DNA from 2 places in the Microbacterium sp. K36 genome. Region 2 is predicted to be linked to the other one. Evidence: riboswitches for the same ligand, from Rfam matches in the RefSeq annotation. Region 2 holds a riboswitch; the other holds the start of a gene.

Region 1 (15,081 bases), on a different contig from region 2:
GCCGCGCACAGCGCCGAGACCACCGCGATCCCTGCCGCACCGGCCTCGCGCAGCGCCGCCGTGTCGTCGAGGTCCACCCCGCCGATGGCGACGCACGGCAGCGCACTGCGCGCGGCGAACGCGGCGAAGCCGTCGATGCCGAGCGGGTCCGGATGGTCGGGCTTCGTGCGCGTGGGGCGGATCACGCCGACCCCGAGGTAGTCGACCGTGCCGGGCGGCAGCGCGGTCACGGCATCGAGATGGGCAGGGGTGTTCGCCGTGAGCCCGATCAGCGCCTCCGGGCCGAGCAGCTCGCGCGCGCGGAGCACCGAGGCATCCGCCTGGCCGAGGTGCACCCCGTCCACCCTGGCACCGCGGCGACGGGCCTCGACGGCCGCATCGAGGCGATCGTTCACGACGAGCAGCGCACGACCGTCGATGGCCGCGGACAGGGCGAGGAGCTGCACGACGGTCTCCTCGTCCGTCGCCTCCTTGTCGCGGAGCTGCACGATGCGGACCCCACCCGCCACGGCCTCGCGGACGGTCTCCACCACCCCCCGAGCGCCGCACAGCGACCGATCGGTGACGAGGTAGAGGGACAGGTCGACGGTCATCGGGCCCCCTCCTCGACGCGGGCGCGGGCACGGAGGTCCCCCGGAGTCACGGCGGACAGGGCGTCGAGCAGTCCGACGGCGAAGCTGCCCGGTCCGCGGGCGGTCTCCGCCGCCTGCTCGGCCGCGACCGTGTAGACGAGGGTCGCCGCGGCCACCGTCGTTAGTGCATCGGTCCCGGTACCGCGGGACGCCCCGAGGAAGGCCGCCATCACCGCGCCCAGCGCGCAGCCGCCGCCGGTCACCCGCTTGAGCAGCTCGTGCCCGTTAGCGATGCGGATCACCCGCTTCCCGTCGGTGAGGAGGTCGACCGGACCGGAGACGGCGACCACGGAGCCGTGCCGGTCGGCGAGCTCCCGCGCCGCCGCTGCTGCCGCCTCGGTCCCGTCCGTCGCGTCGACACCGCGGCCGCCGCTGCTGTGTCCGGCCAGCGCGAGGATCTCCGATGCGTTGCCGCGGATGGCGGTGGGGCGCAGCGCGACCAGCTCGTGGGCCAGGGCCGTCCGCACCGGGAGGGTGCCGATCGCGACGGGATCGAGCACCCACGGCGTGCCGGCGGCGTGCGCTCCCGCCACGGCCTCCCTGCCCGCCTCCCGCTGCTCCGGGGTCGGCGTCCCGAGATTGATGAGGAGCCCCGAGGCGGCAGCGGCGAACGGCTCGGCCTCGCCGACGATGTCGACCATGGCCGGCGCCGCCCCGAGCGCCAGCAGCACGTTGGCGGTGAACCCCGTCACGACGGCGTTCGTGATGCAGTGCGTCAACGGCGGCGTAGCCCTGACCTCCTCCCGCAGCCTTCCCGCCGTGACGGCGAGGTCGAGGACGGATTGCGGACGCACAGGATCGCTCATGGGCGACATCCCTTCGCTAGTACGAACTAGATCAGGTTCGACGGGTGTGATCTCAGCCGCGGATGCGGCACCCCGTGTCACTGCCTCGCAGTCTAGCGAGCGAGGGCGTCGAGCAGCGCCCGCTCCTCCGTCCGTGTGAGTCCGGCGCGCCGCTCCCGGTCCACGCCCCGTTCGCGCTCGTCCGCCACGACGCGCTCCACCGTCTCGTCGAGGGAGCGGAGCGTGCCTCCGCTGCGGCGATACCGCGCGTTCGAGCGGGTCATGAATCCGCTCATCTCGGGCGGCAGCCACAGCGGCAGCGACCGCGGTCCCGCCCAGTACGCGACGCCTTCCGCGACGAGACGGTCCTCCGTGCCGACGACGAGCGGCCCGGTGTGCCCGGTGGCCGCGCGCACGGTCCGGAGCACGTCCCCCAGCTCGCGCACGTCGCCGATCGCGTTCACGGCACCGGTGACGGTGGCGGACACGACGAAGGCGGCGACGTCCTCGACGTCGATGACCTGCGCTGTGCGCCCTTCCAGCGGCGGGAGCAGCACCGGCTCGTCCAACGCCCGGAGGAACGCCGCCGCCCAGTAGCCGAAGCGATCGCTGGGGTCGCCGCCGCCGACGATGAGGCCGGGACGGACGAGGAGCGCGCGGTCGCCAAGGCTCGCCTGCACGGCATCCTCCGCCGCGACCTTCTGTCGCGCGTAGTCGTCGTCCTCACCGGCCTGCGCCGCCGGGTGCCGCGGTGCCGACTCGTCGGTCCCGACCGTCTCGTCGTCGCGGTAGACCGACATCGACGACACGTACGTCCACCGGGCGGCACGGTCGCCGAGTGCGCGGACCGCCCCGGAGACGTGATCGGCGCGGGAGGAGACGTCGACGACGTGGTCCCAATCGGTGCGCGAGACGACGTCGTAGGCGGCCTCCTCATCTCTGTCCGCCAGCACGAGGGTCGCTCCCGGCGGCGCCGGGCGTCCCCCGCGGGCCAGGCAGGTCACGGTCGCCCCCGCCCCGAGCGCATGCGCGGCGATGCGCCCCGACAGCCATCCGGTTCCCCCGAGGATCAGCACATCCGTCATGTGCCCATGTCATCAGGATCGACGACCCGGGGGAAGGGCCTCCGCTCAGAGCGGAGCGGCAGGACAGGCCACCACGCGAGTACAGGCCGTCACGCAAGTACAGGCCACCACGCGAGTACAGGCATCACGCGAGTACAGGTCACCACGCGAGTACAGGCTGTGGGTGCTGCTGTCGCCTAGTGCCGCGCGAACGCCTGCTGCCGCGCGGCCACCCGAGGAAGCCGCGCGGCATTAGGATCAGTCGCGGAGGGCGGCGCCGAAGCGCTCCGCGGCGACGGCGACGCCCGCCATCTTCGCCTCGGAGGCCTCCGCGGCGGTCAGCGTGCGGTCCTCGGCGCGGAAACGCAGGGCGAACGTCAGCGACTTCGATCCCTCGGGCACGCCCTCGCCGCGGTAGTCGTCCACGAGCCGGACCGACTCCAGCAGTGCACCCGCGCCCTCGGCGAGAGCAGCGCGGACCGCGCCTGCCGGCACCTCGGCCGGGAGCGTGAGCGAGACGTCCTGCGTTGCGGCCGGGAACGTGGAGAGCGACGCCGCCACGATGCGTCCTCCGGCGAGCGTGAGCAGCCGGTCGAGGTCCAGCTCCAGCACGGTGGCGCGACCCGGCAGATCGGCCTCCTCGGCGACGGCGGGATGCAGCTCGCCGACGTAGCCGACCTCCTCGCCGGCGGCGACGAGCGCACCGGTGCGTCCGGGGTGGAGCGCGGCGCGCTGCGTCTGCACGACGTCGATCTCGATGCCCGCGGCGGCCCCGATCACGCGGACCGCGTCGAGCGCCTCGACGAGCCCGGCGGCTTCGGCGGCACGACCCGGCTGACGCGGCGACACGTTGCCGGTCAGCAGCACCGCGACGTGGCGTTCCTGCGGCGGGATGGAGGCGTCGAGCGCGGCGAGCACTTCATCCGACGGCCGGACGCCGAGCGGCGGGACCTCGGCGGTGCCGTATTCCACGCCGGGCTCCGGGACGAACACGGCGCCCGTCTCGAACAGCGCGAGATCGGTGAGCCCGCGCGAGATGTTGCGGTGCGCGGTCTGCAGCAGACCGGGGATGAGCGAGCGCCGCAGGAACGGCACCTGCCCGTCGAGCGGGTTCGCGAGGCGGATGCTGGGCAGGTGCTCACCGGACGCGGAGCCGTGCAGATCGTTCTGTGCCTCGGTCGTGAACGGGAACGCCGGGGTCTCGACGAACCCGGCGGCGGCGAGGGCATTCACCACGCGGCGGCGCCCCTGCTGATGTGCCGTGAGACCGCGGCCGGACGGCGGCGTCGGCAGCACCGAGGGGATGCGGTCGAGTCCGTGGATGCGGGCGACCTCCTCGGCGAGCGTCCACTTGTCGGTGAGGTCCGGGCGCCACGTCGGCGGGATGACCGTCCAGCCGTTCTCCGCCGCGGTGACCTCCGCCCCGATCGTCGTCAGCGCGCCGGTGATCTCGTCGTCGGTGTAGTCGACGCCGATCAGCCCCTGCACGAAGCCGCGCGGGAGCTCGATCTCGGCGACGAAGACCTCCGCGAAGAGCGCTCCGCCCTCCTCCGTGAGCGTGCCGCCGGCGAGCTCGACCATGAGGTCGGCTGCGCGCCGGGCCGCGACGAAGGGGATCAGCGGGTCGACGCCCCGCTCGAAGCGCTTGGACGCCTCGCTCGGGAGCTTGTGACGGCGGGCCGTGCGGGCGATGGTCGTCGCGTCGAAGGTCGCCGCCTCGATGAGCACGTTCCGCGTGGTGTCGCTCATCTCGGTGGTGCCGCCGCCCATGACACCGGCGAGGCCGATGGGACCGGAGTCGTCGGTGATGAGGAGGTCCTCGACGTGCAGCTTCCGCTCCACGCCGTCGAGCGTGGTCATCTTCTCCCCCGGCGTCGCGCGCCGGACGGTGATGCCGCCCGTGAGCTTGTCGAGGTCGTAGCCGTGCAGCGGCTGGCCGAGCTCGAGCATGACGTAGTTCGTGATGTCGATGAGCACGCCCAGCGACCGCATGCCGGCGAGGCTCAGGCGCGCGATCATCCACGGCGGAGTGGGCCGCGACGGATCGACGTCGCGCACGACCCGGGTGACGAACTCGCTCGCACCGACCTTGCCGCGCACCGGTGCCTGGTCGTCGACCACGGCCGTGTGTCCGGAACCGGGCTGCAGCTCGGCGAAGTCGCGCTCGGCGGGGTCGCGGAAGGCCGCCCCCGTGGCGTGGGAGTACTCGCGGGCGACGCCGCGCACCGAGAACGCGTAGCCGCGGTCCGGCGTGACGTTGATCTCCACCGCGACGTCGTCGAGGCCCAGCAGCGCGATCGCGTCCGTACCCACGGGCGCATCGATGCCGAGGTCGCTCAGCACGACGATGCCGTTGTGCTCGTCGCCGAGACCCAGCTCGCGCGCGGAGGCGATCATGCCGTCCGACACGTGACCGTAGGTCTTGCGGGCGGCGATGGGGAACGGCCCGGGAAGCACGGCGCCGGGCAGGGTCACGACGACCTTGTCCCCGACGGCGAAGTTGTGCGCGCCGCAGACGATCCCACGGACGCCGCCGTGCTCGGGACCGACGTCGACCTGGCACCAGTTGATCGTCTTGCCGTTCGACTGGGGCTCCGGCTCGAGCGAGACGACCTGGCCGACCACCACGGGACCCGTGATGTCGAAGCGGTGCACGTCCTCCTCTTCGAAGCCGACGGTCACCAGCGCCGCGAGGACGTCCTCGGGCGTGGCATCCGCTGCCAGATCGACGTACTCACGCAGCCACGAAAGCGGGACGCGCATCACACCACCATCCCGTACTGCTCGCTGAAACGGACATCACCCTCGGCCATGTCGCGCATGTCCTGCACATCGCTGCGGAACATCAGCCCCCGCTCGATGCCCATGCCGAACGCGAAGCCGCTGTACACCTCCGGGTCGATCCCGGCCGCGCGCAGCACGTTCGGGTTGACCATGCCGCACCCGCCCCACTCGATCCAGCGCGCGCCGCCCTTGAAGGTCGGGTGCCACAGGTCGAGCTCGGCGGAGGGCTCGGTGAAGGGGAAGTAGTTCGTGCGGAAGCGGGTCTTGGCCTCCGGGCCGAAGAGCTGCTTCGCGAAGTGGTCGAGCGTGCCCTTGAGGTGCGCCATCGTGATGCCCTTGTCGACGACCAGGCCCTCGAACTGCGTGAAGACCGGGAGGTGCGTGGCGTCGAACTCGTCGGTGCGGTACACGCGGCCAGGGCACAGCACGTAGATGGGGACCTCGCGGTTCAGCATCGACCGCACCTGCACCGGGCTCGTGTGCGTGCGCATGACGAGGTGGCGCGAGGTCGGGTCGACGTAGAAGGTGTCCTGCTCCTGGCGAGCGGGGTGATCGACGTCGAAGTTCAGCGCGTCGAAGTTGAACCACTCGTGCTCGAGCTCCGGCCCCTCCGCGATCTCCCACCCCATGCCGACGAAGATGTCCTCGACATGGTCCTGCAGGAGAGCGAGCGGGTGCCGGGCGCCCACACGCGTCCGCGACGGGACGGCGGTGATGTCGACGCGCTCGGCCTCCAGGCGCGCGGCGACCTCGGCGGCGGCCAGCTCGGCCTCCTTCGCCGCGAGCGCCTGGTTCACACGACCGCGGCCCTGACCGACGAGCTTGCCGAACGCGGCCTTGTTCTCGGGGGCGACCTGGCGCATCGAGGCGTTCAGGACCGCGAGCGGCGATCCCTCCGCGACGTGCGCCGCACGGGCGGCTTTCAGCGCGGCGGTGTCGGCGGCCGCATCGATCGCCGCGAGGGCGTCGGCGACAGCGGCTTCGACCGCTTCGGGGGTGATTTCCGGAGACTCTGACACGGGAGTCGAGTCTACCGGCGCGGGACGGGCGTCCCGCGCCGGTAGCGGCTCAGAGGCCGGAAGCGCCGGAGCTGTTGGCGTCGAACTTGCCCAGCCCGCGCTGCGCCACGATGAGCGACGTGTTCGTCTCGCCGTCGTGCTGGCGAGGGTCTGCCTCGTCCGGCCCGGCTTTGGCCGAGCGCTTCGCCCGACGCTGCAGGCGGTAGGCGATGTAGGAGAGCACCAGACAGACCGCGACGTACATCGAGCCGCCGACGATCGCAGCGGGGATCAGCGGCGACCCGTAGGGCGCCTGGTTGCCGATCTGGTTGATGACGTACAGCAGCTCCTGGTACGTGATGATGAAGCCCAGCGCGGTGTCCTTCAATGCCACCACGAGCTGCGCGATGATCACGGGCATCATTGCCCGGACGGCCTGCGGGATGAGGATGAAGTACATGACCCCGGTCTTGCGCAGACCGATCGCGTAGCCGGCCTCCTTCTGTCCGCGCGGCAGCGACTCGATCCCGGCGCGGAGCACCTCTGCGAGCACGGAGCCGTTGTAGACGATGAGCGCGATGACCACCGCGAAGTACGGCGGCATCCTGATGCCGATCACCGGAAGGCCGTAGTACAGCAGCATCATGAGGATCAGGACGGGGATCGCCCGCATGATCTCGATGATCCACCGCACCGGCTCCCGCACCCAGGCGTGCTCGGAGAGACGGCCGATGCCGAGGACGAAGCCGAGGACCAGCGAGCCGACGCCGGCGACGGCGAAGGCGGAGAGCGTGCTGAGCAGCCCTTCCCCGAATCGCACCCAGACTGCCGAGTACGTGAAGATGTTCCACTTCTCCGCGGAGAACTGGCCGGTGGCGTAGAGGCGCCAGACCACCCAGCCGAGCACGGCGAGGACGATCAGGATCGTGACGGCGCCGATGATCCGGTTGCGGGCGACCGCACGGGGGCCCGGGACGTCGAACAGGACGGAACTCATCGCGCGATCCTCCACTTGTTCTCGAGTACGCGCTGCACCCAGCTCAGGAGCAGCACGAGCACGATGAAGATGACCATGACCCAGAGCAGCACGACGAGGGCGTTCTCGCCGCGTTCGCTGAGCGCCGCCCGGATCGTGCCGAGGTTGACCACCGAGAAGCCGGCGGCCACCGTGGTGTTCTTCATGAGGGCGATGAGCACGCTCATGAGCGGCGGGACCACGGACCGCGTCGCCTGGGGTAGCACGACGAAGCGCATGACCTGGCCGAAGTTGAGGCCGACGGCCCGTGCCGCCTCCGCCTGTCCGACCGGCACCGTGTTGATGCCGGCGCGGATCGCCTCCGCGACGTACGTGGCGGTGTAGATGCCGAGCGCGATCGTGGCCAGCAGCAGCGAGTTGACCCGCTCCCCCAGCAGGATCGGAAGGCAGAACGCGAAGAAGAACATCACCAGCGTGAGCGGGGTGTTCCGGATCCAGTTCACGTACACGGCGCCGACGCCGCGCGCGATCGGGACCGGGGACACGCGGGCCGCTCCGACGATGAGTCCGAGCACCACGGCGATGAGGCCACCGCCGAGGAACAGCGCGATGGTTCCCCACAGCGCTTCACCCCAGAGGTCGAGGTGGTCAGAGATCACTCCCACTGCTGTGCCTTTCGGTTCGTTTCCGCGTCAGGTCGACGCCGAGGAGGACGGGGGCGGCCGGTCGGACCGACCGCCCCCGGGAGATCAACCGACCGGGTCGACCTCGGGCTGCTCGGCCTTCACACCGGAGGCGCCGAGGTTGTTGTCGAAGATCTGCTGCCAGATGTCGCCACCGTCGGTGAGCTGCGTGTTGAAGTACTCGACGAGCGCGTCGTCGCCCTTCGCCACACCGATGCCGTAGCGCTCCTCGCTGAACGGCTCGCCGACGACCTTGAGGTTGTCGGGGTCCTGCGCCGCGTAGCCGATGAGGATGGCCTCGTCGGTGGTGACCGCGTCGACCTGACCGTTCTTGAGGTCCTCGACGCACTTGGAGTACGTGTCGTACTCCTTCGTCTTCACCTCGGGGTAGTTCTCCTTGATGTTCTGGATCGGCGTCGAACCCGTCGCCGAGCAGACCGTCGTCGAGGAGTCCAGGTCGTCGACGCTCGCGATGTCGCTGTCGGCGGCGACGAGGAGGCCCTGGCCGGTGACGAAGTAGGGACCGGCGAAGGCGATCTGCTCCTTGCGCTTGTCCGTGATGGAGTAGGTACCGACGTAGTAGTCGATGTCACCGTTGACGATGGCCTGCTCGCGGTTCGCGGAGGCGATCGCCTGGAACTCGATCTTCTCCGGGTCGACGCCGAGGGACGCCGCCATCCAGCGGGCGATGTCGACGTCGAAGCCGGTCCGCTCGCCGGTCACGGGGTCGAGGTAGCCGAGACCGGGCTGGTCCTCCTTGACACCCACCTTGACGGTGCCCGACGAGGAGATGCGGTCGAACGTGGGGCTCCCCTCGATCGTGACGTCCTCCTCGACGGTCCAGGGCGTGCTGCTCGAGGTGTCGCCCTCGTCGCTTCCCGACGTGCCGGTGCTCGACGGCGTGCCGCTGTTGCAGGCCGTGAGCGCGAGCAGCGCCACCGTGGCGATCCCGAATCCGGCCAGTGTCCGTGTGCGTCGCATGTGCGTCTCCTTCGTGTGCTGTGCTGTGGGTGCTGGGTCTGGGAAGTCAGTGCGTGAGGAGCTTCGAGAGGAAGTCCTTGGCGCGGTCGCTCTTCGGGTTCGTGAAGAACTCCTCGGGCTTGGCCTCCTCGACGATCCGGCCGTCCGCCATGAAGACGACGCGGTCCGCCGCCTTGCGGGCGAAGCCCATCTCGTGGGTGACGACGATCATCGTCATGCCCTCCTGGGCGAGCTCGACCATGACGTCGAGGACCTCGTTGATCATCTCCGGGTCGAGCGCGCTGGTCGGCTCGTCGAAGAGCATCACCTTCGGCTGCATGGCGAGGGCCCGCGCGATCGCGACGCGCTGCTGCTGGCCGCCGGAGAGCTGCGCGGGGAGCTTGTTCGCCTGCTGGGCGACGCCGACGCGCTTGAGGAGCATCATCGCCTCCGCCTCGGCGTCGGACTTCTTGAGTCCCCGGACCTTGATCGGGCCGAGCGTCACGTTCTCGAGGATCGTGAGGTGCGCGAAGAGGTTGAAGGACTGGAAGACCATGCCGACGTCGGCGCGCAGGTGCGCGAGCGCCTTGCCTTCCGCGGGCAGTTCCTTGCCGTCGATGCGGATTGAGCCGCTGGTGATGGTCTCCAGACGGTTGATCGTGCGGCAGAGCGTCGACTTGCCCGAGCCGGAGGGGCCGATCACGACGACGACCTCCCCCGCGTTGACGGTGAGGTCGATGTCGCTGAGCGCCTGGAACTCGCCGTAGTGCTTCTGGACGTTCTCGACGACGACGAGCGGGGTTTCAGAGGTCATCATTTCTCCAAACTAGCCACGCGATGCGCGCGGTTCCAGGCACCACGGTGAGGTTTACACGTTCGTAATCACCTGATCGCGGCGCCAATGCATCCTCGCAGGGGCACCCCACGGCCCGCCCCCTCGGGCCGCGGGATCGCCCTGCTGCCACGCTCCCAGCGACAGCAGGCAGCAGGTGTCCGATCGTGTGCGATCGACCTCACCCTGGCAGAGCGCGCGGACGGCTGTCAGGGATCTTGAGGATTTCTTGAGGGGACGCCGGTCAGCGGCGCAGATCGCGGTAGTACTCCTCCGCGCCGGGATGCAGGGGCACCGGCCCGGTGAAGATCGCCGACCGGCGGTCCAGCAGAGCCGCCGCCGGCACATCGGCCGCGAGCGCGGTACGCGCGGCGAACAGGCCCGCGACGAGATCGTGGACGACGCCGGGCGGGGTGCTCCCGGCGGTGACGAGGTAGTTCGGCACCGCCATCGTCGTGACGGAGACGTCGAGTCCGTAGGTGCCCGCAGGCACGTCGGCGGGCCGGTACGCGTGGGAGTACCGCTCGTTGACTGCGTTCACCCAGTCCTGCTCGACCGGGAGCAGGCGCACGTCGATGGTCTCCGCGAGGTCCGCGATCCCGGGCGTCGGCAGCCCGCCCACCCAGAAGAAGCCGTCGATCTCGCCGCGCTCCATGGCGGCGATCGACCCGCCGAGGTCGAGCTGCGGATCGTCGATTCCGTCGGCCGCGACGCCGGCCGCGTGGAGCATGCGGGTGGCGATCACGTTCACGCCCGAGTTCTCGGCCCCGAGGGAGATCGTCCGTCCGGAGAGGTCCGCGAGGTCTTCGACGGCCGAGTCGTCTCGCACGACGATCTGCAGGTACTCGTCGTAGAGGCGGGCGACCGCCTGCACGTCCAACGGCTCGGCGAAGGCGCCCGTCCCCGCCACGGCATCGGCAGCCGCGTCGCCCTGCGCGAAGCCGAGGAGCGCCTCCCCCGCGCTCACGCGCAACAGGTTGTCCACCGATCCCGCCGTCACCTCCGCCGTGAGGTCGACGTCGAGCTCACGCGACAGCTCGGCCGCGAGGTGGCTGCCGTAGTCGTGGTAGACACCGGTGGGGCTGCCGGCGGCGAGCACGGCGTCGGTCTCCGTCCAGTCCGCGGAGCGCGGGCTGCACGCGCTCAGTCCGACTGCGGTGACGAGCGCGAGCATGCCGGCGACGACACGCCGCCCCCACGCGCTCATGCCGCCGCCTCCGCCGGGAGGACGAGGGCCACGAGGAGCCCGCCGCCGTCGGCCCCCTGCACCCGCAGCTCGCCCCCGACCGTCGCGAGGAGGTCGGTCGCGATCGCCAGCCCGAGCCCGGTCCCCGGCATGTCGCCGCTGTCCGCGCTCCGCCAGAAGCGGTCCGCCGCGGACGAGGCGTCCTCCGGAGACAGACCAGGGCCGTGGTCGCGCACGGTGAGGTGGCATTCGTCACCCGCGCGCTGCGCGCCGACCTCGATGGACGAGCCCTCCGGCGAGTACTTCACCGCGTTGTCGATCGCGGCGTCGAGCGCACTCTCCACGATGGTGCGGTCGGTGATCGTCATGACCGACGACTCCCCCGTCCGGCGCAGCACGATGGCCCGCTGCGCCGCCACCTCCTGCCAGGCCTCGACCCGGCGGCCGGCGACGGCGGCGAGATCGACCGCCGACATGGTGGAGTCGGTGCGACCGCCGCGGGCGAGCCCGAGGAGGGTCTCCAGGATGCGGGTCATCCGCCGGCCCTCCTCCCTGGTCTCCTCCACGTCGTGGTCCCACCCGCGTCCCAGACCCGTCGCGAGGTGCTCGACGCGCAGCAGCAGCGCGTTGAGCGGATTCCGCAGCTCGTGCGAGGCGTTCAGCGCGAACTCCTGCTGGCGGGTCATGACGCGCTCGATCTCGTCGGCCATGCCGTTGAACACCCGCGTCATGCGCCGCAGCTCGGGCGGCCCGGTGCCCTCGGCCACCCGCGCGTCCATCTCCCCCCGCTCGATCGCCGCCATCGTCTCGTCGAGACGGCGCACCGGGGAGAGCACCCAACGGGCCAGCCCGGCGACCAGGAGGATGCCGAGCGCGCACAGCAGCACGACGATGAGGCCGAGCACGAGCGTCTGCCGGAGGATGACGGTCTGCGGCGTCTGGGTGCCTCCGGTCACGAGCACGGCGCCGATCACGTCGCCGTCGTCGAACACCGGCTCCACGAGCGCCGCATCGGACACGATCCAGGCGGAAGAGGTCGGCTGCTCGGCGCGGCGTCCGGAGAGCGCCAGCCGCACCCGCTGCGCATCCCCCTCCGACAGGACCGTGTCGCCGTGATCCCCCGCCGCCCACGGGCTGCCGGTGAGATCGAACACGGTCACCTCGATCCCGTAGACCTCCTGGAAGCGGCGGACCTCGGCGTCCATCACCGCCGGACTCCCGGAGCGCAGCGCCTGTCGGGCGCTCGTCGCGAAGTACCCCAGGTCGCCGAGCTGCTCGGCGTAGAACGACTGCTGGACGCTGCGAGCCGCGCTCCACCCGGTCACGCCGCCCAGCGCGACGAGCACCACGATCAGCGGCACGAGGAAGACGACGATCAGGCGGCGGCGCACGTGTCAGGACCCCGCGAGCCGGTAGCCGACGCCGCGCACGGTCTCGATGAACGCGCGATCGCCGCTCTTCTTCCGGATGGCGGCCACGTGCACCTCGAGGGAGTGGCCGAAGCCACGCCAGTCGGTATTCCAGACCTCGCGGATGAGGCGCTCCTTCGGCACCGCGACGCCCGGATACCGCGCGAGCACGCCCACGATGTCGAACTCCTTGCGGGTGAGCGCCAGCGGCACCCCGCCGACCTGCACCTCCCGCGCCACGAGGTCGATCTGCACGGCCCCGTCGTGCAGCAGCACCCGGGTGTCGGGTTCCGTGCGCAGCGGCCGTGATCGGCGGGTGACCGCCTCGATCCGCGCCAGGAGCTCGTGCACGTCGTAGGGCTTCACCACGAAGTCGTCGGCACCGGCGCGCAGCCCCTTGATCCGCTCGGCGACCTGGTTGCGGGCGGTGACGATCACGATCGGCACGTCAGACCGTCCGCGGATGCGGCGGCAGAGGTCGATCCCGTCGACGTCCGGCAGCCCGAGGTCGAGAAGGACGACCTCGGTGTCGGCGTCGAGGTGCTCCAGCGCCGCTGCCCCGTCTGCCGCATGCACGGTGGCATAGCCCGAGCGCGCGAGGAAGGCCTGCAAGGCCCCCGCCACCCGCTCGTCGTCCTCGACGATCAGAATCCTCATCCCGCGTCCCGTCCCGTCGCCGGTCAGCCGGTGGAGGCCGCGCGTTGGGCGAACGCGCTCTCGTACAGGCAGACGCTCGCCGCGGTGGCGAGGTTGAGCGACTCGGCGCGCCCGAAGATCGGCAGCCGGAGCACGCGGTCGGCTCGTGTCAGCGCCTCGTCCTCGAGTCCGCGCGCCTCGTTGCCGAACAGCCAGGCCGTCGACGCCCCGAGGACCCCGTCCGCGCGCGCCGCGAGGAGGTCGTCCCCCTTCACGTCCGCGGCGAGGATCTGCAGTCCCGCATCGTGTGCGCGACGCACGACCTCGTCGAGCTCACTGCCCACCGAGACCGGGAGGTGGAAGAGTGAGCCGGTCGTCGCCCGCACCACCTTGGGGTTGTACGGATCGACCGTGCGACCGGTGAGCACGACGGCATCGGCACCGGCGGCGTCGGCGGCCCGGATGATGGTGCCGAGGTTCCCGGGGTCGCGCACCTCCTCGCAGATCGCGACGAGACGCGGGGCCGCATCGAAGATGTCCCGCACCGAGGTCGGCGTCTGACGGACCACCGCGACGAGTCCCTGCGGCGTCACCGTGTCGGCCATCGCATGGAGGACGTCCTCGCTCACGTACTCGACGTCGACGCCCGCCTCCGCCGCGGCGGCGCGGATGTCCGCGTGCTTCTCCCACCCGTGCGGGGTCGCGAACAGCTCGACGATCGCTTCTGGACGGTACGTCAGCGCCTCGCGGACGGACTGCGGACCTTCGAGCAGAAAAAGACCGGTCTCGGTGCGCGCGCTGCGCTTGGTCAGCTTGGCGACGGCACGGACTCGGGGGGAACGGGGGTTCTCCAGCACGAACTCAGTCTACGGTCAGCCCGACGCCGCCCGGATACGCGGAACGGGCGCCTTCCCGGAGGAAAGCGCCCGTTCGGAAGCGAGATGCTTACGCGGCCGACTTCGGCGCGTTGACGTCGGAGGGCAGAGCCTTCTTCGCCGTCTCGACCAGCGTCGTGAACGTCGCGGCGTCGTTCACCGCGAGGTCGGCGAGCATACGACGGTCGACCGTGACACCCGCGAGGCCCAGACCCTGGATGAAGCGGTTGTAGGTCATGCCGTTCTGGCGGGCCGCAGCGTTGATGCGCTGGATCCACAGACGACGGAAGTCGCCCTTGCGCTTGCGACGGTCCCGGTACGAGTAGACCAGGGAGTGGATGACCTGCTCCTTGGCCTTCCGGTAGAGGCGCGAACGCTGACCGCGGTAGCCGGAGGCGCGCTCGAGGATGACCCGACGCTTCTTGTGGGCGTTGACCGCCCGCTTGACTCTTGCCATTTTCCTGTGTTCCTATCCTGCGATCGGGCGCGTCAGCGACCGAGAAGCTTCTTCGCGACCTTGAAGTCCGCCTTCGCGAGCACCTGGTCCTGGTTCAGACGACGGGTGCGACGGCTCGACTTGTGCTCGAGGTTGTGGCGCATCCCGGCCTGCTGCTTCTTCAGCTTGCCGCTGCCGGTGATCTTGAAGCGCTTCTTAGCACCCGAGTGGGTCTTCTGCTTCGGCATCTTCTCTTCCTTCGTATGGCGCCTTCTCAGGCGACGGTGTCAACCCGCGGTGCGGGAGTTCTGGGGGCGGACCTACTCCGCCTTGGCGTCCGCGGAGGTGTCCGCGTCGTTCTTCGCCTCGCGCGCGGCCTGCTTGTTCGCGGCGCGCACGGCGTTCTGCTCCTGCTTCGCCTCGGACTTGCTCTTGTGCGGCGCGACGACCATCACCATGTTGCGGCCGTCGATGGTCGGGTTGGACTCGACCGTGCCGAACTCGGCGACGTCCTCGGCGAACTTGCGCAGCAGACGGACACCCTGCTCCGGGCGCGACTGCTCGCGACCGCGGAAGAGGATCATGGCCTTGACCTTGTCGCCGGCCTTGAGGAAGCCCTCGGCGCGCTTGAGCTTCGTCGTGTAGTCGTGCGCCTCGATCTTCAGACGGAAGCGGACTTCCTTGAGGATCGTGTTCGCCTGGTTGCGACGCGCTTCCTTTTCCTTCTGCGCGGCCTCGTACTTGAACTTGCCGTAGTCCATGATCTTGACGACGGGCGGCTTCGAGTTCGGGGCGACCTCGACGAGGTCGAGATCGGCTTCCTGG
Region 2 (15,081 bases):
CTCGATCGATTCGCTGCGAGCGGCCGCCGTCGAGGCCGCCGAGGCCGGAGTGGGCGGCGTCATGCTGTTCGGCGTTCCCGCGGTCCGCGACGCCCGCGGCTCCGGCGCGGACGACCCGCAGGGCATCCTGAACGTCGCCACGGAGGCGCTGGCGGCCGAGGTCGGTGATGCGCTCGTCGTGCAGACCGACCTCTGCCTCGACGAGTTCACCGACCACGGGCACTGCGGCGTCCTCGCCTCCGACGGCTCGGTGGACAACGACGCGACCCTGGAGCGGTACGCCTCGATGGCTCTCGCCCAGGCGCGCGCGGGCTCGCAGCTGCTCGGGCTGTCCGGGATGATGGACGGCCAGGTCGCCGTGATCCGTCAGGCGCTCGACGCCGAGGGCTTCACCGACACCCTCATCCTGGCGTACGCCGCGAAGTACGCGAGCGCGTTCTACGGCCCGTTCCGCGAGGCCGTGGACTCGCAGCTCCAGGGCGACCGCCGCACGTATCAGCTCGACCCCGGCAACCGTCGCGAGGGCGTGCGCGAGGCGCTGGTCGACGAGGACGAGGGCGCCGACATCGTCATGGTGAAGCCGGCGATGGCCTTCCTCGACGTGCTCCGCGAGGTGCGCGACGCCGTGACCGTCCCGGTCTGGGCGTACCAGGTGTCGGGCGAGTACGCGATGATCGAGGCCGCCGCCGCGAACGGCTGGATCGATCGGCGCGCCGCGGTCCTCGAGTCGCTGCTGTCGATCCGCCGCGCGGGCGCCGATGCCGTGCTCACGTACTGGGCCACCGAGGCGGCCCGCTGGCTGCGCGGCTGACCCGTCCTGCTGACTGCCGGCGGCCTCCGGGGGAGACGCGGCGGGCTAGCCTGGAAGGGATGCCGGGAGAGTTCCGTGCATCACGGAGGAGCCTCGATGACCGACCGCAATGACGACCTTTTCTCTGCCGCCCGAGCGGTGATCCCCGGTGGGGTGAACTCTCCGGTGCGCGCCTACGGGTCGGTCGGCGGGACGCCCCGGTTCCTCGCCTCGGCGCGTGGCGCCACCGTGACCGACGCCGCGGGACGCGAGTACGTCGACCTCGTCGCGTCCTGGGGCCCCGCGCTGCTCGGACACGCGCAGCCCGAGGTCGTCGCCGCGGTGCAGGAAGCCGCGACCCGCGGGCTCTCCTTCGGTGCGCCGACCGAGGGGGAGGTCGAGCTCGCGGCGCTCATCGCCGACCGCGTCCGCTTCGGCGAGATCCGTCCCGTGGAGCGCGTCCGTCTCGTCTCGACCGGCACCGAGGCCACCATGACGGCCATCCGCCTCGCCCGCGGTGCGACCGGCCGCGATCTGCTCGTGAAGTTCGCCGGTCACTATCACGGCCACTCCGACGGCCTGCTCGCGGAAGCCGGATCCGGGGTCGCCACGCTGGCGCTTCCCGGTTCGGCCGGCGTACCCGCGCCGATCGCCGCGCAGACGCTCGTGATCCGCTACAACGACCCCGAGGCGCTCGCCGCCGTCTTCGCCGAGCACGGTCCCCGCATCGCGGCCGTCATCGTCGAGGCCTCGGCCGCGAACATGGGCGTCGTCCCTCCGCTGCCGGGCTTCAACCGCCTCATCGCGGAGACCGCGCACGCCCACGGTGCTCTGATGATCCTCGACGAGGTCCTCACCGGCTTCCGGGTGCACCCCGCGGGCTTCTGGGGCCTCCAGGCGGCGGCGGGGGAGGACTACCTTCCCGACATCCTGACCTTCGGCAAGGTCGTCGGCGGCGGTATGCCGCTGGCGGCCCTCGGAGGTCGTGCCGAGGTCATGGACCTCCTGGCCCCCCTCGGTCCCGTCTACCAGGCGGGGACGCTCTCCGGGAACCCGCTCTCGGTGGCGGCGGGCCTGGCCACGCTCCGCCTCGCGACGCCGGAGGTCTACGCGACCGTCGACGCCGCAGCCGCTCGGGTCTCGACGGCCCTCGACCGCGCGCTCGCCGACGCCGGGGTGACCCACGCCCTCGCGTCCGCCGGCAACCTCTTCAGCGCCTCGTTCCGCGCCTCCGCTCCGCGCGACTACGCCGAGGCGCAAGCACAGGAGTCGTTCCGGTACGCGGCGTTCTTCCACGCGATGCGCGAGCACGGCGTCGCGCTGCCGCCGAGCGTCTTCGAGGCCTGGTTCCTCACCGCCGCCCACGGCGAGGACGAACTGCAGCGCATCGAGGAAGCCCTGCCGCATGCCGCGCAGGCGGCCGCCACCGCGCGCCCCTGACTGCTGCCGCCGCTGCCTTTTCCCGCGAGGACAGGCGCCCGCGCGGGAACAGGCACGGCTGGACCCTGCTGCCTGATGTCGAGCGGATGCCTGCGTAGGGAGCGGTGGTCGCGAGGCCGTCGACATCAGGTCTTCGCGCGGGGTCAGGCTTAGGCCCGCGGCAGCGCCTGTTCTTGCGCGGCGGCCTGTCCTCGCGAACGAGCGGTGAGGGCAGAGCGTGGGGGATTCCGACAAGGGATCGTTGCGTTCCTGTGAGCAACTTCCAGCCAACCGGGAGGGCGGCGCTGGCAGACTGGGGGCATGGTGACGTTGTTGCTGGACCAGACGCAACTCGAGGTCGTGCTTTCGCCCATCGAACGTGCCGCCACCTTCCACCGTGAGAACGTGCGCATCGTGCGCGACACGATCACCAAGGTCCAGCTGACGGATGACGCCTGGACCTGGCTCCGCGGGGTCCCCAATCCGGGTACCCACATCCCGGGCGTCCTGGCAGCCGGGAGCTGGAAAGCGGCAGGCAGCCTCGACTTCGTGCTGATCCGTCGCCGTCGCCCCAGCGTGGTCGTCGATCTCGAGGGCGACCCGCAGTACAACCGCCTGATCCTGACCACCCGGCACGGCCTCGCGCTGACGCAGGCGCTCCGCCTTCCGGTCTCGGAGGAGCCCGCGACAGTCGAGGAGATCGTCGCCACGGCCCCGACTCCGGTCTCGAAGGGCAGCCGCCGGCCCGTCATCCGGCCGCGTCCGGCCTGACCCCAGACGCAGAACGCCCTCCCGATCGGGAGGGCGTTCGTGTGCGCGGTTCAGCCGTGGTTCTCGTCGGAGTGCGCCCCGTGGTCTTCGTCCGCATCGGTGTCGGGCGCCTGTTCCTGGTCCGGAGCATGCGCACCGGACTCCTCCGAGGGCTCGCCCTCCGAGGACTCCTGCTCTTCAGGCGATGCGGCCTCGGCGGGGGCGTCGCCCTCCCCGGACGCGAGCGGGTAGTCCCGGGGCTCGTCCTCGTAGTAAGCGCGGGCGGCGGCGGCGAGCATGGAGCTCACGGCCGCGGATCGCGGGTCCTCGTCGTCGCTCGCGGGGTCGGACGCGTCTGCCGGCTCCGTCGTGTCGGCGGTCGCGCCCTCGTCGTTCGGGGCGGCCGCGGCGTCGAGCTCGGCGAAGAACTCCACGCCCGCGGGGCCCGCCTCGTCGGCTGCGGACTCCGCGGCCTCGGCGCCGATCGAGCCGTCGGCGGCGTCGATCTCAGACGGAGCTTCAACCCCCTCGGCCTCGGCGCCCTCTGCGGGGAGGGACGCGTCGCGCGTCGTCTCGTCCGACTCCCCTGGGGCGGGAGCGTCCTGTCCCGCCGACTGCTCGGGCGACGTGCGCGCCTCCCCGGCCTTCGTGTCTTCGTCTGCCATCTCGGCGGAGGATGCCGCGAACAGGGCGGCGAAAGAGCGTCGCGGGGACTCGGTCGCGGGCACCGGCGCGGGAGCGCCGGAGAGGATGTCGTCGAACGAGCGCGAGGAGTCGGACTCCGCATCGGACGCGGTGTCGGGCGTCGCGCCCGTCTCCTCCTCGACATCGGCCAACGTCAGCGCGACGGTCTCCTCGACGACGGGGACGACCTGGGTGGCGTCATCGTTCGCAGCGGTCTCCACCACGGTCACGAGCGGGGTCGTCTCGTCGTCGACGGGGCCCTCGGCTCCCACCGTCTCGTCATCGTCGTCGGACTCCGTGGCCGCGGCGTCGCCGGGGGTCTCCGTGCTGAGGTCATCGGCGAGAGCCGCGGCTCCGCCGGCCGCGAGGGCCGAGGCGGCGGCACCGGCGGCCGCATCGCCCGTCGTGGTCGTCTGGGCGTCGGTCGCCGAGTCTTCGGGCTGCTCCAGTGCAGGCGCCGTGTCGAAGCGGCCGCCGCGCATGAGGTCGATGAAGACGTCCTCCAGCGTCGGGCCGCGCTGCACGAGGGTGCTGAGAGCGATGCCGGCGTCCGCCGCAACGGCGCCCACCCGGCTCGCGTCCGTGCCCCGCACGGTCAGACCGGAGCGGAGCACCTCGATGTCGAAGCCCGCGGCGACCAGGGCGGTCGTGAGGCCGGGACGATCGACGGAGTCGACCACCACCGAACCGCCGGCCGGGTCGGCCAGCGTCTCGATGCCGCTGGACAGCACGAGGCGTCCCTTGGAGAGCACGAGCACGTGGTCGGCGACCTGCTCGATCTCGCTAAGCACATGGGAGGAGACCAGGACCGTGCGGCCTTCGTCGGCGAGGCGACGCATCAGCAGGCGCATCCAGCGGATGCCCTCCGGGTCGAGACCGTTCGCCGGCTCGTCGAAGACGAGCGCTCCCGGGTCGCCGAGGAGTGCGTGGGCGACGCTGAGGCGCTGGCGCATGCCGAGCGAGAATCCGCCGATGCGGGTATCCGCTTCGCCCTCCAGGCCGACGAGGGAGATGACCTCGTCGACGCGCGCCAGGCGGATCCCGTTGGCCTTCGCTGCGATCGTGAGCTGACGGCTGGCCGTGCGGCGCGGCCGGTAGGCCGTCTCCTCCAGCACCGCGCCGATGGTGCGCAGCGGCTGACGCAGCTCGGCGTACGCGACGCCGCCGATCGTGGCGGTGCCGGACGTGGCGCGCACCTGGCCGAGCAGGATGCGCAGGGTCGTCGTCTTGCCGGCGCCGTTGGGGCCGAGGAAAGCAGTGACCGCGCCGGGCTCGACCCGTGCGGAGAAGTCCGAGACGGCCGTCACCTCGTTGAAGCGCTTCGTCACATTCGTGAATTCGAGCACCTGTCCTTCGGGCATCCGGGACCTCTCGTTGCGATGAACAGTTCCTCCTATCCTGCCGGAAAACCGCCCCGGAACCCGCATTTCGTGCGGAATCCGGCCGCATGCGACGGGGTAGCCTGGCACCCGTGACCGATACCCCCGCCGCGCCCCGTGTCCTCATCCGCACCGAAGGAGCGCTCGGGCGGCTCACGCTCAACCGCCCCGAGGCGATCAATGCGCTCGACGAGGACATGATCGCGACCATCACGGAGGCGCTCATCGCCTGGCGTGACGACTCCGACGTGCAGATCGTCCTCCTCGACGGCGAGGGCGAGCGTGGGATGTGCGCAGGTGGCGACGTGCGCCGCCTGCACAGCCAGATCACCTCGGGTCATCCGGAGCAGTCCGCGGAGTTCTTCCGTCGGGAGTACGCGATGAACGCCATGATCGCGGAGTACCCCAAGCCCGTGGTCGCGCTCGCCGATGGCATCACGATGGGCGGCGGCATCGGTCTCGCGGGGCATGCCGCGATCCGCGTGGTCACCGAGCGCTCGAAGCTCGCCATGCCGGAGACCCGGATCGGCTTCACGCCCGATGTCGGCGGCACCTGGCTGCTGGGGCGGGCGCCGGGGCGCCTCGGCGAGTACCTCGGTCTCACCGGGACGACGATGAACGGTGCCGATGCCGTGTACGCGGGATTCGCCGACCACTTCGTCCCCTCCGACCGCCTCGATGCCCTGCGTGAGGCTCTCGCCTACCGCGCCGATCCGACGAGCCCCAGCGAGATCGTCCTGCTGTTCGACGAGACGCCGGAGCCGTCTGCGCTCCCCGCCGCGCGGGAGTGGATCGACGACGCCTTCGCCGCCCCGACCGTCCCCGAGATCCTGGAGCGGCTCCGCGCGCTCGGCACCGACGAGGCTGCGGCCGTCGCCGACCTGCTCGACGGGCTGGCCCCGACCGGGCTCGTCGTCACGCTCGATGCCGTGCGGGAGGCGCGGGGGATGAGCGGGCTCCGAGCGGCACTCGAGGGCGAGTACCGCCGGGTGCTCTGGTTCGTGAACGAGCACCCCGATCTCGTGGAGGGGATCCGGGCGCAGGTCGTCGACAAGGACCGCGACCCGAAATGGCAGCCCGCATCCCTCGCCGAGCTCGGACCCGACGCCGGGGAGCCCGCCCGCGACTACGTCCCGCAGCCGGCGCTGTTCTGACGCGCGCCTCAGCTCTCTTCGGGGACGACGGCGGCGCGGCGGCGGGAGTCCCAGGTCGCCCGGATCACGTCGGTGACATCGTCGGGTTCGAGGCCGGCCTCCTGCGCGGCGTCGACCAGCTCCCGAATCCGCCGGATCACCGCCGCCGGCAGCACGGCGGCGGAGTCTGCGACGCGTGTGCCCGCCGCGGTGCGTGAGACGACCAGGCCGTCGGCTTCGAGCATCTTGTAGGCGCGCGCAGCCGTCCCCGGAGCGACGCCGAGGTCGCCGGCCGTCTGCCGGACCGACGGCAGACGTTCGCCGGCGCCGAGCTGGCCGGAGACGATGAGCCCGCGGAACTGCCGATAGATGTCCCGAGCCGGAAGCGTGTCGTCGGCGGCGGACAGCGGAGAGCGCGGCGTCATCGCGCGTCCTCCGGCTGCCGCGTCGCCGCCGTCGCGGAAGCCCTCGACCTGCGGGCGCGGTCCGGTAGCAGGGCCGGCGCCGCGAGCACCAGGAGTGCTACGGCGACGACCTCCAGCACAGGAGCCGCCGCACCGGCCGCGCGGGCGATGTCGGCATACCGCCAGACGATCTCGAACGTGCCCTCGCCCTCGATCGTCAGGGGCCCGATCCGCCCCGCGCTCCCGATGAACCGCCAGGCGGCGGCCAGCGTGAGCAGGATGCCTCCGGTCGCGATCTGGGCGACCCCCGCGGCGATCCGGCGACGTTCGCGGTGTTCGGCGGGAACGGTCTGCGGACGGAGGAACGGACGTGTGGCGTTCGCCCACAGCGCCCACATCACCGCCCCGGCGAGGAGCGCGCAGCAGAGCAGCACCGCGACGCCGTACGCCCACCCGTAGAACCACAGCCGCACCGGGTCGACGTCGGTGTTCGGTGCGGGGATCTCCAGGAACACGAAGGGCCCGCCGTCGATGTTCGAGGAGGCGCAGCCGGCCGCGATCGTCGTGAGGATGAGCCCGAGCAGCGCGATGCCCGCCGCCACGATGCCGCCGCGGGAGCTGAAGGAGAGCCAGGTCCGCCGGGTCCCGGTGGCCACCGGCTGGGTCGCGTGGCGCGCACCTCGAACGCCGATCGCGAGCCCCAGCGCGGCGATGACGGCGGCGGTGGCGAACACGGGAGCGGCGTAGCGCCACCAGGACACCTCGCCGTCCAGCGGCAGCACGTGCCGGGCGAGCACCTCCACCGTCACCCCCGTCCCGAGGACCACCAGGGCGCCGCCGGCGAGGAGCCGTCGCTCGGGCGAATAGCGTGCGCCCACGGCGACCGCTTCATCGCGCGTCAGCCGGGTCGCCGTCGCCGCACGCGCGCGCCACCAGGGCGTGAAGGTCAGAAGCGCGGCGATGACGAGGCCGACGGCGAACGAGACGACCGGCGACGAGAGGACGGCACCGACGATGTCGGGCGGGGTGGCGTTCGGCATGACGGACTCCGTTCTTTGTGTCATATGTCTATCACAAGTTGTGTCATTCAAGTGATACATACGCCGGTTCGCTCTGAGCGAAGGTCCTCCCGGAGGGGGATCCGAATGTCGCCGCTTCGTGGCACCCTGTCCTATGGCCGGTCGTCGGTCGGCATCCGTCTGCCGGGAGACCCGCCGCCTCCTCCTTCCGAGAAAGTACGCCTGTGCTGGGAAAACTCCTCCTCCGATATCTGTCTCGCTACAAGTGGCTCCTCGTCGCCGTGCTGGTCTTCCAGTTCGCCAGCGCGGCCGCCACCCTCTACCTGCCCCGCCTCAACGCCGACATCATCGACAAGGGCGTCGCGCAGGGCGACACCGCGTACATCTGGCGCACCGGTCTGTTCATGCTGGCGGTGTCGCTCGGCCAGATCGTCGCCTCGGTCATCGCGACCTACTTCGCCGCCCGCGCCGCGATGGGGGCGGGCCGTGACATCCGCGCCGACGTGTTCGGCAAGGTCAGCGGCTTCTCCGAGCGCGAGGTCTCGCAGTTCGGCGCCGGTTCCCTCATCACCCGCAACACGAACGACGTGCAGCAGGTGCAGATGCTCGCGATGATGGGCGCGACCATGCTCGTCACGGCGCCGCTGCTCGCGATCGGCGGCATCATCTTCGCCGTGCAGACCAACGCCGGGCTGAGCTGGCTGATCGCCGTCTCGGTCCCGGTGCTGCTCCTGCTCGCGGCACTCGTCATCGGCCGGATGGTGCCGCTGTTCCGCAGCTACCAGGGCAAGCTCGACAACGTGAACCGCATCATGCGCGAGCAGCTCACCGGCGTGCGCGTGGTCCGGGCCTTCGTCCGCGAGCGCATCGAGGAGGAGCGCTTCCGCGGCGCGAACACCGACATCATGGTCGTCGGCCGGAAGGTCGGCTCGCTGTTCGTGCTGCTCTTCCCGCTGTTCATGCTCATCCTCAACGTGACCGTGGTCGCCGTCATCTGGTTCGGCGGCATCGAGGTCAACAACGGAACCGTGCAGGTGGGCACGCTGTTCGCCTTCATGCAGTACATCGGTCAGATCATGGGCGGCGTCATCATGGCGAGCTTCATGGCGATGATGATCCCGCGCGCCGCCGTCTCGGCCGAGCGCATCGGTGAAGTGCTGAACACCGAGTCGACCATGACGCGACCGGCGGACGGCGTCACCGCCTTCCCGACACCGGGAGCGGTCGCGTTCGACGACGTGGAGTTCACCTACCCCGGCGCCGACGCCCCGGTCCTCAGCGGCATCAGCTTCGCCGCCGAGCCGGGCGAGACCGTCGCGGTGGTCGGCTCCACCGGCTCGGGGAAGACCACGCTCGTCTCGCTCATCCCTCGCCTGTTCGACGTCTCGGGCGGTGCGGTGCACGTGGGGGGCACGGACGTCCGCGACGCCGACGTCGAGGCGCTGTGGGACAGCATCGGCCTCGTGCCGCAGCGTCCCTTCCTCTTCACGGGCACCGTCGCGTCCAACCTGCGCTACGGCCGCGAGGACGCCACCGACGAGGAGCTCTGGCACGCGCTGGAGATCGCTCAGGGGCGCGACTTCGTGGAGGAGATGCCGGACGGCCTCGACTCCCGCATCGCCCAGGGCGGCACGAACGTGTCCGGGGGACAGCGACAGCGCCTCGCGATCGCGCGGGCCCTCGTCCACCGCCCGCAGGTGCTCGTGTTCGACGACTCGTTCTCCGCGCTCGACCTCACCACCGACGCCCGGCTGCGGCAGGCGCTCTGGCGGGAGCTCCCGCACGTGACGAAGATCGTGGTCGCGCAGCGCATCTCCACCATCACCGATGCCGACCGCATCGTGGTGCTGGAGGGCGGCACGATGGTCGGAGTCGGCACCCATGAGGAGCTGTTGGAGACCAGCGAGACCTACCGGGAGATCGTCGAGTCGCAGCTGGGGGTGGACGCATGAGCGAGCAGGACCCTTCGACAAGCTCAGGGACCCAGGGCCGGCGCCGTCGCGGACGGGGTGCGGCCGCCGCGCCCACGGCCGAGCGGGAGCTCACCGCCGAGGAGCAGTACGAGGCCGAGCTCGCCGAGCAGGCACGGCAGAACTCCGGCGACTGGGACAGCGTCGCACCGGGCAAGGCCGACAACTTCGGCACGAGCTTCGCCCGGATGATCGGGCTGCTCAAGCCCTCCGCGGTCTGGTTCGTCTTCGTGTCGATCCTCGGAGCGATCGGGGTCGTGCTGACCGTCGCCGCCCCGAAGGTGCTCGCCGAGGCGACGAACATCGTCTACCGCGGCTTCATCTCCATCCAGCTCGGCCAGCCCAGCGGAGACTTCCCGGGATTCCCGGCGGGGACGCCGCAGGACGTGGTGGTCGACGCCCTGCGCGACGCCGGACAGACCGACTTCGCCAATCAGGTCGGAGCGCTCGGCGACTTCCGAGTCGGCGACGGCATCGACTTCGACGCGCTGGGCTGGGTGATCGCGGCCGTCCTCGCGATCTACGTCGTGGCCGCATTCCTCAGCTGGCTGCAGGGGTACGTCATCAACGTCATCATGGTCCGGACCATGTGGCGCCTGCGGGAGTCCGTCGAGGCGAAGATCAACCGGCTCCCGCTGGCGTACTTCGACAAGGTGCAGCGCGGCGAGCTGATCTCCCGCGTGACGAACGACATCGACAACATCACCCAGACCATGCAGCAGTCGCTGTCCGGTGCCCTGACCGCCGTGCTGACGGTGATCGGCGTGCTCGTGATGATGTTCTCGATCTCGTGGCAGCTCGCGCTGGTGGCGCTCGTGGCACTCCCGCTCATGGGCGTGATCTTCGGTGTCATCGGACCGCGCTCGCAGAAGGCCTTCGGCACGCAGTGGCGCAAGGTCGGCCGGCTCAACGCCCGGGTCGAGGAGGCCTTCTCCGGGCACGCGCTGGTCAAGGTGTTCGGCCGTGAGCAGGACGCTCTGGACAAGTTCAAGGCAGAGAACGAGGAGCTGTTCCAGGCGAGCTTCAAGGCGCAGTTCCTCTCCGGCATCATCATGCCCGCGATGACCTTCGTCGGCAGCCTGACCTATGTCGGCATCGCGGTGCTCGGCGGCCTCATGGTCGCCAGCGGCCAGCTGCGACTCGGCGATGTGCAGGCCTTCATCCAGTACTCGCAGCAGTTCACCCAGCCGCTGTCGGAGCTGGGCGGCATGGCTGCTGTCGTGCAGTCCGGCACCGCGTCGGCGGAGCGGGTGTTCGGCCTGCTCGATGCCGACGAGCAGGAGGCCGACGATCCTGATGCCCCCGCGCTTCGCGAGGGGGAGGGCGTGATCGAGTTCGAGAACGTCTCCTTCTCCTACTCGCCGGAGCGTCCGCTCATCACCGATCTGTCGTTCCGGGTGGAGCCGGGGCAGACCGTCGCGATCGTCGGACCCACGGGTGCCGGCAAGACGACGCTCGTGAACCTCATCATGCGGTTCTACGAACTCAGCGGCGGACGGATCACGCTGGACGGTCAGGACATCTCGACCATCACGCGTGACGACCTCCGGTCCCGCACAGGCATGGTGCTCCAGGACCCCTGGCTGTTCGCCGGGAGCATCCGCGAGAACATCCGCTACGGACGCTCGACCGCGACGGACGAGGAGGTGCTGGCCGCCGCGCGGGCGACCTACGTCGACCGCTTCGTGCACGCGCTTCCGGATGGGTACGACACCGTGCTCGACGAGGACGCGTCGAATGTCTCGGCCGGTGAGCGGCAGCTCATCACGATCGCCCGGGCGTTCGTGGCGCAGCCGTCGATCCTCATCCTTGACGAGGCCACCTCGGCGGTCGATACCCGCACCGAGCTGCTGCTGCAGAACGCCATGGCCGCGCTCCGGCAGGGGCGCACCTCGTTCGTCATCGCGCACCGGCTGTCGACCATCCGCGACGCGGACCTCATCCTCGTGATGGAGCACGGCGACATCGTCGAGAAGGGCACGCACGACGAGCTCATCGCCGCGCAGGGCGCGTACTGGCGCCTGTACCAGTCGCAGTTCGAGCAGGCGGCGACCGACCTCGACGCCGAAGCGGCTCTCACCGGATCCTCGCCGGTCGTCGTGACCGGCGACGCGGACGAGGAGGCGAGCGCGCAGGAGCAGGCGACGGACGCGGTGGCCGGAGCGTCGGTCGGCGCCCAGCTCCCGGCGGCCGAGACCGCAGCGGCTCGGGCACTCCTCGACGACGGCGCTGACGGCTCCACGTCTCCGTCCTGACCCGCCTCACGCACGACGCCCCACTCCGGATCGGAGTGGGGCGTCGGTCGTCAGCGCTCAGTCGGCTCCGGCGATGCCGAAGAGCTCGAGGGGGTGGGTGAGTCGCCACCACGGGCTCGGACCGTCCAGATCCTCGTCGAGGACGAGGGCGGTCTCCGTGCTGTCGACGGGACCGGTCGTGGTCAGGGTACCGACCGTCCCGTCCGCCTCGCGTTCCTCTCCGAGATCGAACACCGGCGTCGCCGTCGCGCTCGCTCCGTTCCACAGCACGACATCGGCGTCTTCACCGGCGACCACATCGATGCGCTCGCCCCAGACGGTGAGGACGCGCCCGACCACCGTGCCTGCCGGCACGGCCGGGCCCTGGGCCTGCAACGCCGCTTCCGTCTGAGCGAACAGGGCGCGGGTGAGGGCGAGGCGCGCCTCGTCGTCCTCCTGGTTCAATGCCGCGGCGTAGAGCCGGACCGTCGCGTCGCCGATGACGACGTCCTTGGCGGTCAACAGGTTCCAGCCGACGAGGGTGCCCGTCTTGATGCCGACGACTCCCGGATCGGCGAGCATGCCGTTCGTGTTCTCGACCGTCCCGGCCCCGGGCAGGTCGACGGACCGGGTGCCCACGATCTCGGCGAACACCGGATTCCGCATCGCCATCTCGCCCAGGGCCACGAGGGCTTCCGGGGTGGCGACGTTGCGCTCGTCGAATCCGGACGGCGTCACCACGGTGATGCCGGAGAGCCCGCGCTCGCCGAGCCAGACCTCGGCCGCCGCAGCGAACTCCCGGTCGGACCCCCAGATCTCCGACGCCAGCCGGTCGATGTAGTTGTTGGCCGAACCGAGCAGGGTGCCCTGCAGAAGCTGGTACTCGGTCAGCACTCCGCCCACCGGCACATCGAGCGCCGACTGATTCGAGATCCGGTAGTCCCAGTACCGGACGCTGTCGGCGTAGGTGAAGGAGAACTCCGGGCCCTGTTCGCCGGGGGCCAGCGGAAGCCGGTCCAGCACCATGAGACTGCTGACGACCTTCGTGATGCTCGCGATGCTCACCGGAGCGGTGGTCGACGCCGCGGTGGTCATCCCGGCGATGCCGACCGCCCCGTCGCCGACCGCCGGCCAGGCGAGCGCGGCGGTGGGGGCGGCGACGGGGGTGAACTCGACCGCCTGGACAGTCGGGGCCACCTCGTGCAGCGGCCAGAGCAGCGTGGTGCCGGCGTACGAGGCGACGAGGCCGACGAGGACGCCGAGGGGGACGAGCAGGCCGGGGCCGACGATCGCGGGGCGCAGCTTCGCGTCGCGGAGCAATCCGGTCTCCTCCTCCGTGCCGACCGACGCATCGAACTCGGGTGTCGACGACTCCACGGCGACGATCGTCGGGTCCACCCAGGTCAGCGCGGTCGCCGGTGCCGAGGCATCGGCCCACGCCACCGCTTCCGTGACGGGAGGGTCGACGGCGGGCACGGCGGACGCGGATGCGGGGTCTTCGGGCCGCGCGTCGACGCCGACGCCGCCGGACGCCTCTTCAGGGGGATCGGAAGCGGTCACTCGCTTACGGTACCGAATCCGGCCCCGAATCCGCCGTGCGCGGCGCGGGACGCGCGGACGGTAGGATCGACAGCACAACCACGGGAGTCCGGCGAGCCGGGCTGAGAGGGAGCGAATCGCGCTTCGACCGTCGAACCTGATCTGGGTCATGCCAGCGCAGGGAGGAGTTCACATGAGTACGTCCACGTCCGCATCCCCGTCGAGGAACACCGCGGCCGCTCCGGCGCGGGGCTACCTGCGCTGGCGCGTCATCGACATCGTCGTCGCCAGCGTCCTCGGTGTCGCCGCCGGTCTGATCTTCCTGGCCTGGAACGTCGGTTACCTGGGGCCGAAGGCCCTGCTCGAGCCGCTGCTTCCCGGCCTCCAAGGGCTCCTCGACGGCCCGTGGCTCTTCGCGGGTGTGCTCGGCGGGCTCATCATCCGCAAGGCAGGAGCCGCGATCTACGTCGAGCTGCTGGCCGCCGTCGTCTCGGCACTCATCGGCAACCAGTGGGGCGGCTTCCTCACGCTCGAGGCCGGTCTCGTGCAGGGCCTCGGCGCCGAGCTGATCTTCCTGCTGTTCTTCTACCGCCGCTGGTCGCTGCCCGTCGCGATCCTCGCCGGGGCCGGTGCCGCGCTCGCGGGCGGCATCAACAACCTCGTCCTCTGGTATGCCGGGTCCGGTCCCGCCTTCACGACGATCTACCTCGTCAGCACCGTGATCTCCGGGGCCGTCATCGCCGGTGCGCTGTCGTGGGTGCTCGCTCGCGGCATCGCGGCGACCGGGGCTCTGGACCGGTTCGGCTCCGGGCGCGAGGCGCGCGTCCGCGTCTGATGTCCGCGCAGTTCGCTCCCGCCGGCGTCGAGGCCCGCGGCTGGGGTTGGCGACACGCGAGCCGCCACGCCTGGGCGCTGCGCGACGTCTCGTTCCGCATCGAGCCCGGCGAGCGGGTGCTGGTGCTCGGCGCCTCCGGTGCGGGGAAGTCGACGCTGCTGCACGGCCTCGCCGGTGTGCTCGGCGGCGAGGAGGAGGGGGAGAGCGAAGGCGCGCTGCTCGTCGACGGCGACCCCGCCGCGGCGACCCGCGGGCGGGCCGGGCTCGTGCTCCAGGACCCCGACTCGCAGGTGATCCTCGCCCGTGCCGGTGATGACGTCGCCTTCGGGTGCGAGAATCTCGGGGTGCCGCGTGCCGAGATCTGGCCCCGCGTCGAGGCGGCGATGGCCGGCGTCGGACTGGACGTGCCGCTCGATCACCCGACCGCGGCGCTCTCCGGCGGTCAGAAGCAGCGCCTCGCCCTGGCCGGCATACTGGCGATGGGCCCCGGGCTGGTGCTGCTCGACGAGCCGACGGCGAACCTCGATCCGGAGGGCGTGCGCGAGGTCAGGGATGCGGTGGAGCGGATGCTCGCCACGAGTCCCGCCACCCTCGTGGTCGTGGAGCATCGGCTCGAGGTGTGGTTGCCGCTCCTCACGCGGGTCATCGTGCTGGGCACCGGCGGGGTGGTGGCGGACGGCACTCCCGCGGATGTGCTCGGTGCGCAGGGCGAGCGCCTGGCCGCGGACGGCGTCTGGGTGCCCGGCCGGCCGCCCGCCGAGCCGCCGGCACCGCGGGCGGCTCCCGGGGAGGTGCTGCTGTCGGCGCGCGGGCTCGCGGTCGCACGGGTGAAGGGGCGTCCGGTGGCACAGGGCATCGACCTGGAGGTGCGTGCGGGTGAAGCCGTCGCGATCACCGGGCCCAACGGTGCAGGCAAGTCCACGCT

The links. A riboswitch is a leader RNA that binds a small molecule or an ion and turns the genes downstream of it on or off. The one in region 2 is predicted to bind thiamine pyrophosphate.
Region 1: it holds a riboswitch for thiamine pyrophosphate, as region 2 does, so the genes downstream of both, thiM (hydroxyethylthiazole kinase) here and DW296_RS15700 (ECF transporter S component) in region 2, are expected to answer to the same signal.

What each region holds. Positions count from the first base shown of each region.
Region 1 covers NZ_SSDN01000046.1:50,642-65,722, reverse strand. The annotation lists gene DW296_RS03775 (bifunctional hydroxymethylpyrimidine kinase/phosphomethylpyrimidine kinase) at 1-593, opposite strand, end outside; gene thiM (hydroxyethylthiazole kinase) at 590-1,438, opposite strand; TPP riboswitch at 1,430-1,523, opposite strand; gene DW296_RS03765 (NAD-dependent epimerase/dehydratase family protein) at 1,531-2,502, opposite strand; gene pheT (phenylalanine--tRNA ligase subunit beta) at 2,740-5,244, opposite strand; gene pheS (phenylalanine--tRNA ligase subunit alpha) at 5,244-6,284, opposite strand; gene DW296_RS03750 (amino acid ABC transporter permease) at 6,334-7,260, opposite strand; gene DW296_RS03745 (amino acid ABC transporter permease) at 7,257-7,904, opposite strand; gene DW296_RS03740 (glutamate ABC transporter substrate-binding protein) at 7,989-8,903, opposite strand; gene DW296_RS03735 (amino acid ABC transporter ATP-binding protein) at 8,950-9,696, opposite strand; gene DW296_RS03730 (TAXI family TRAP transporter solute-binding subunit) at 9,959-10,921, opposite strand; gene DW296_RS03725 (ATP-binding protein) at 10,918-12,291, opposite strand; gene DW296_RS03720 (response regulator transcription factor) at 12,295-12,966, opposite strand; gene DW296_RS03715 (TrmH family RNA methyltransferase) at 12,990-13,802, opposite strand; gene rplT (50S ribosomal protein L20) at 13,891-14,277, opposite strand; gene rpmI (50S ribosomal protein L35) at 14,310-14,504, opposite strand; gene infC (translation initiation factor IF-3) at 14,577-15,081, opposite strand, start outside.
Region 2 covers NZ_SSDN01000100.1:102,053-117,133, forward strand. The annotation lists gene hemB (porphobilinogen synthase) at 1-811, shown strand, start outside; gene hemL (glutamate-1-semialdehyde 2,1-aminomutase) at 908-2,230, shown strand; gene DW296_RS15660 (hypothetical protein) at 2,531-2,980, shown strand; gene DW296_RS16600 (ATP-binding cassette domain-containing protein) at 3,031-5,004, opposite strand; gene DW296_RS15670 (enoyl-CoA hydratase/isomerase family protein) at 5,115-6,176, shown strand; gene DW296_RS15675 (GntR family transcriptional regulator) at 6,185-6,580, opposite strand; gene DW296_RS15680 (hypothetical protein) at 6,577-7,599, opposite strand; gene DW296_RS15685 (ABC transporter ATP-binding protein) at 7,803-9,530, shown strand; gene DW296_RS15690 (ABC transporter ATP-binding protein) at 9,527-11,803, shown strand; gene DW296_RS15695 (D-alanyl-D-alanine carboxypeptidase family protein) at 11,861-13,342, opposite strand; TPP riboswitch at 13,413-13,524, shown strand; gene DW296_RS15700 (ECF transporter S component) at 13,515-14,156, shown strand; partial or broken gene DW296_RS15705 (ABC transporter ATP-binding protein) at 14,156-15,081, shown strand, end outside.